2 linked regions of the Metabacillus sp. KUDC1714 genome follow. The protein of the gene in region 1 interacts with the protein of each later gene in a pairwise test. Links are inferred from orthologs where the notes say so. Each region holds a gene or a part of one and is shown on either strand. Other genes may lie near its edges.

Evidence for each region.
Region 2: the proteins of nadE (region 1) and dnaA interact in binary tests that used the Escherichia coli proteins (3 or more experiments, as listed by UniProt). The link is inferred for Metabacillus sp. KUDC1714 from one-to-one orthologs.

What each region holds. Positions count from the first base shown.
Region 1 is NZ_CP055263.1:4,556,871-4,560,006, reverse strand. Bases 345-3,136 are described here. They hold nadE (NAD(+) synthase), read left to right. Parts: upstream 345-1,227; coding sequence 1,228-2,046; downstream 2,047-3,136. Other genes in these bases: HUW50_RS20920 (UxaA family hydrolase), read right to left, coding at 2,191-3,136; nadD (nicotinate (nicotinamide) nucleotide adenylyltransferase), read left to right, coding at 600-1,214; HUW50_RS20935 (nicotinate phosphoribosyltransferase), read left to right, coding at 345-495. Outside these bases: more of HUW50_RS20935, read left to right, coding at 1-344. UniProt on the Escherichia coli protein: Catalyzes the ATP-dependent amidation of deamido-NAD to form NAD. Uses ammonia as a nitrogen source.
Region 2 is NZ_CP055263.1:1,957,985-1,961,137, forward strand. Bases 271-3,079 are described here. They hold dnaA (chromosomal replication initiator protein DnaA), read left to right. Parts: upstream 271-903; coding sequence 904-2,256; downstream 2,257-3,079. Other genes in these bases: dnaN (DNA polymerase III subunit beta), read left to right, coding at 2,447-3,079. In the rest of the region: rpmH (50S ribosomal protein L34), read right to left, coding at 67-201; more of dnaN, read left to right, coding at 3,080-3,153. UniProt on the Escherichia coli protein: Plays an essential in the initiation and regulation of chromosomal replication. Binds in an ATP-dependent fashion to the origin of replication (oriC) to initiate formation of the DNA replication initiation complex once per cell cycle.

The sequences.
Region 1 (3,136 bases):
GCGGTCTATAAACTAGTGTCAATTGAAGATGAAGATGGAGAAATGATTGATACAATCAAAATTAGCGGCAACCCAGAAAAGGTTTCAACCCCTGGTTTAAAGAAAGTCTATAGAATCATTAATCGTTTAAACAATAAATCTGAAGGAGATTATATTACCCTTCATAATGAACAACCTGAAAAGGAAGAAAAGATAAAAATGTTTCATCCTATTCACACATTCATTAGCAAATTTGTTACGAACTTTGAAGCAAAAGAACTTCACCAGAAAATTTTTACAGATGGAAAGCTAATATACGATACACCAACTTTGATACAAATGCAGACGTATACAATGGAAAATCTACAGTTATTGTGGGATGAATATAAACGTGCATTACATCCTGAAGAATATCCAGTTGACTTAAGCCAAGCTTGTTGGGAAAACAAAATGAAAAATATTGAAGAGGTTAAACAAAAGGTCTCAGTAATGATAACAGGTAGTTCAAATTCATAATAGGTCCCCTCTTACTCAGTTAAATTAGGTGGACACGATAATACCCTTAGTCGTTCTAGTTGTTTGGTCTACCAGTTTTCATTATGAATATTTGGAGGATAACGATGGGAAAAATCGGGATTTACGGATCATCCTTTGATCCTATTACTAATGTACATCTTTGGACTGCAAATACAATTCGACATCGCTGCAAGCTTGATAAGGTCATCTTCTTACCTTGTTCTAGTAAGCGGAAGGATAAACAGATGCAAACAGACGACAGTCACCGTATGAATATGCTTCAGCTGGCAATCGAAAATAATGATACATTCATAGCTGATGATTACGAAATGACTCAAAATGCTTGGAACATCTCAACTTACGAAACATTAACGTATTTTAAAACCAAATATAAAAATGATACGATATATTTTATTATGGGTGCAGATCTATTAATCGATATCGGAAAAGGAAAATGGGGAAACTCAAGTAATCTTGTACAAGAAAACAAGTTTATCGTAATGGCAAGAGATGGTATAAACATGTTAAAAGCGATTAGCAGTTCACCTATATTAAGAAATCATGATGATGGTGAAACATTTCATTTAATCGATAAAGGTCTTGCTATGGAAATTAGCTCTACCTATATTAGGGAAGAGTTTTCCCTAGGTGGAGATCCGCGCTATCTTTTACCTGAAGTATGTTACAAATATATTAATGAACATTCATTATATCGGTAGGAGGAATGAAAAAATGAGTATACAAAAGCAAATTATGAGTGAATTACATGTAAAAGAAACAATCAATCCAAAGGAAGAAATTCAAGCTCGTATTACATTTTTAAAAGATTACGTTAAGAAAACAGGGGCAAAAGGCTTTGTACTTGGAATTAGTGGTGGCCAAGACTCTTCCCTATCTGGACGCCTTGCACAGCTTGCAGTAGAAGAACTACGAAATGAAGGCTATGAGGCTAAATTTATAGCTGTTCGTCTTCCTTATGGGGTTCAAAAAGACGAAGATGATGCACAGCTAGCATTATCATTTATTCAGCCAGATGAAAGCATCGCTTTTGATATTTCTAGTACTGTTGATACATTTGCCCAAAATTATCAAGATACAACAGGTGAACCTCTCACTGACTTTAATAAAGGAAATGTAAAAGCGCGAGCACGCATGGTTACACAATATGCGGTTGGCGGACAAAAAGGCTTATTAGTCATTGGCACTGACCATGCTGCTGAAGCTGTAACTGGATTTTTCACAAAATATGGGGACGGTGGAGCAGACCTTCTACCCCTCACTGGATTAACAAAACGTCAAGGTAAAAGCTTATTACAAGAATTAGATGCACCAGAACGACTATATCTCAAAACACCAACTGCGGATTTACTTGATAACACTCCGCTACAAGCTGACGAAACTGAGCTTGGCATTACGTATGATCAACTAGATGACTATTTAGAAGGAAAACAAGTTGATCAAGAAATTGCTGAAAAAATTGAAAAACGCTATCTCGTTTCTCAGCATAAGCGTGAACTACCTGCTACTATGTTTGATGCATGGTGGAAATAATAAAGTCTTTTGAACCCCCGAAATTCTATAATGTCGGGGGTCTTTTTCTATATAAAGCATAACCTCTCATCACCTTATAAACCATAAATATATTATGTTAACAAATGTTTGAAAGGACAGAATAATTCTGCCCCTTCATTAAAATTATAACGTAACACCTGTTTTAAAAATAGCAATCTCTCTAAAGTTATTCTTTTCGTGATTCAAAAGCTCACCACTTGCAACCTTTATAATATAAGTAATAAAATCCTCTAAAAGCTCTTCTGAGGATTGACCTTCAATAAGTGTCCCAGCATTAAAATCAATCCAATGACGCTTTGTTTCAAAGATTTGTGTGTTCGTTGATATTTTCATCGTCGGGACAAATGTCCCAAACGGAGTCCCTCTCCCTGTAGTAAACAAAACGAGCTGACAGCCTGATGCTGCTAATGCGGTAGATGCAACCAAATCATTTCCAGGTGCACTTAGAAGATTCAATCCTTTTGAGTGTAATCTTTCACCATATTTTAAAACATCTACTATTGGAGCTGTTCCCGCTTTTTGAGTACAGCCTAGAGATTTATCTTCAAGTGTTGTAATTCCCCCTGCTTTATTACCTGGTGATGGATTTTCATAAACAGGCTGATCATGTTTTTGAAAATACCGTTTAAAATCATTAATTAACTCAACAATTTCATGAAATACTTCTTCATTTTCCGCTCTTTCCATCAATATTTTCTCTGCACCAAACATTTCTGGAACTTCAGTTAATACAGTTGTCGCTCCTTGTGCAACTAAATAATCGGAGAGTCTTCCAAGTAAAGGGTTAGCTGTAATGCCTGAAAAGCCATCCGAACCACCACATTTTAAACCGATTTTTAATTCAGACAAAGGAATATCCACTCTTTTATCAGCTCTAGCATTCTCGTAAATCTCAACTAGCAGATCTACACCCTCTTCAATTTCATTTGAAACCTCTTGTGAACGGAGAAACTTAACTCGATTCTCATTGAATTCACCTAGTGAGTCCTTAAACTCATGAATATCATTATTTTCACAGCCAAGACCTAAAACTAAGACACCACCTGCATTTGGATGTTTCACTGCATTC
Region 2 (3,153 bases), 2.6 Mb from region 1 along the record:
CAAACTAAGCTTAAAAAAACTTAAATTTTCTTATCTGCAAAAAAAGACCACTGATTTTTCAGTGGCCTATGCTGATAATACTTTTCTTCCTCTGCGACGACGGCGAGCAAGAACTTTACGTCCATTAGCTGTGCTCATACGGCTACGGAAACCATGAACTTTACTACGTTTACGTTTATTTGGTTGATAAGTACGTTTCATATATGACACCTCCCTGAGGAATAACAGTTAAAGACAGTCTTACTAATTATAGTGAGTGAATGTATGAATTGTCAACTACTCATTCTTTTTTAACAAGGATCTGTTAAAGCTCACTGTCGATTTTTGACTTGTTATTGGAATGGAATACATGAAACTCCACAGGTTCAAAGCACCGTGAAGACTCCCACATCGCCCGCGGAAAGAGAGAATACCTGCAGTGGAAATCAACAACGAGTTTGTCAAACTTAAATAAAAAAATAAAACCCTTTGTACAGTTAAATGATCTGTGGATAACAATTCGACAAGTTTCTGCAGTATGCACATAAGTTATCGACAAGTTTTTCACAACTTAGCCTATTGTGGACAATTTCCTTCAACAATTGATTAGTTGTGTGGATAAGTTTGTAAAAACCGTTGCATCTCTAGCTTTATTCTGATATTATATTTGTGTTTTCACTCTTAATAACTAATAACCAAATTTGCGTTATCCACAATCTGTGGATAACATGTGAATAGTTTATAAACAGCCTGTGTAAATTGTTGTCCACAATACTTGGGTTTTGTCGAAAAGACGTTTTATTACTATATTATATATTTATGCACATTTTTTACGTTTGTATGTTTATACATGAATATTCGCACCTTGTACAAAGATTATACAAACAGCAATGGTGCTTAGGTAAAGGAGGGACAAACCATTACATGGAGAACATTTCCGAACTTTGGAGTAAAGCTCTTGGAGAGATAGAAAAGAAAATAAGTAAGCCTAGCTATGAAACATGGCTTAAGTCAACGAAGGCACATACTATTAAAGGTGACACCCTAACCATAACTGCTCCAAATGAGTTTGCAAGAGATTGGTTGGAATCCAGGTACCTACATTTAATTGCTGATACCATCTACCAGCTAACAGGTGAAGAGTTCCTTATAAAATTTATTATTCCCCAAAATCAAAGGGATGATGAATTTGTGCAAAATTCTCCAATAAAACAAATAAATAATAATAACGATGAACAAAATGAAATACCACAAAGTATGCTTAATCCTAAGTATACGTTTGATACATTCGTTATTGGATCAGGTAACAGATTTGCTCATGCTGCATCATTAGCAGTAGCTGAAGCACCTGCAAAAGCATATAATCCTTTATTTATTTATGGAGGAGTTGGACTAGGTAAAACTCACTTAATGCATGCCATTGGACACTATGTAATGAATCATAATCCTTCTGCAAAAATTGTTTACCTCTCCTCTGAAAAGTTTACAAATGAATTCATAAACTCAATCCGTGATAATAAAGCGGTTGACTTTAGGAATAAATATAGAAGTGTTGATGTTCTACTAATTGATGATATTCAATTTCTTGCTGGAAAAGAATCAACACAAGAAGAATTTTTCCATACATTTAATACTTTACATGAGGAAAGCAAACAAATTATCATTTCCAGTGATCGTCCACCTAAGGAAATACCTACTCTCGAGGACAGACTTCGTTCACGCTTTGAGTGGGGCTTAATTACTGACATTACCCCTCCAGATTTAGAAACAAGAATTGCTATTTTAAGAAAAAAAGCAAAAGCTGAAGGTCTAGATATACCAAATGAAGTCATGCTTTATATTGCAAATCAAATTGATTCAAACATTCGAGAATTAGAAGGAGCTCTTATTAGAGTTGTCGCTTATTCTTCTTTGATAAATAAAGATATCAATGCAGATTTAGCTGCTGAAGCATTAAAAGATATTATTCCAAATTCTAAACCAAAAATGATTGCAATTAGTGATATTCAACGGATAGTTGGTCAGGAATTCCAGGTGAAATTAGAGGATTTCAAAGCTAAAAAGCGGACAAAATCAGTAGCTTTCCCTCGACAGATTGCTATGTATTTATCTAGGGAATTAACAGATTCATCTCTTCCTAAAATCGGAGAAGAATTTGGTGGACGTGATCATACAACAGTGATCCATGCTCATGAAAAAATTTCTAAAATGCTTCAGAGTGATGAACAGCTGCAAAGACAATTAAAAGAAATTACAGGATTAATTAGAGGCTCTTAAAAGAATTATTGAACCTGAATAGTGTGAATAACTAATGCAGATATATACACAGTCTGTCCACATGTGGATAGGCTGTGTTTCCTTTCGTTTATACCAGTTATCCACATTTCCACAGGCCCTACTAGTACTTCTACTATATTTTTAAAAAATAAATATATAACCTAATTTCTAAAAAAGGAGGAATTCTTTCATGAAATTCATTATTCAACGTGATAAATTAGTCCAAAGTGTTCAAGACGTAATGAAGGCAGTATCATCAAGGACAACAATTCCTATTTTGACTGGTATAAAAATTGTTGCTAATTCAGAGGGAGTTACTTTAACAGGTAGTGACTCAGATATATCAATAGAATCTTTTATTCCTGTTGAGGAAGATGGAAATGAAATTGTAGAAATCCAACAAAGTGGTAGTGTTGTTTTACAAGCTAGATTCTTTAGTGAAATTGTTAAGAAGTTACCAAAGGATATTGTCGAAATTGAAGTAGGTAACCAACACTCAACAATTATTCGATCAGGAAAAGCAGAATTTAGCTTAAACGGATTAGATGCTGAAGAATATCCTCATTTACCACAAATTGAAGAAGAAAATATGTTCAAGATTCCTACTGATTTGTTAAAGGCAATGATCCGCCAAACAGTATTTGCTGTATCAACATCAGAAACTAGACCAATTTTAACAGGTGTTAATTGGAAATTGGAAAACAGTGAGCTAATATGTATCGCAACAGATAGTCATCGTTTAGCTTTAAGAAAAGCTGCAATTAATACAGAAAGTCAGAATTTATATAATGTTGTTATTCCAGGGAAAAGCTTAAGCGAACTTAGTAAGATCTTAGATGACACAAGTGATTTAATCGAAATTGTTATTACAGAAAATCAAGTGTTATTCAAAGCGAA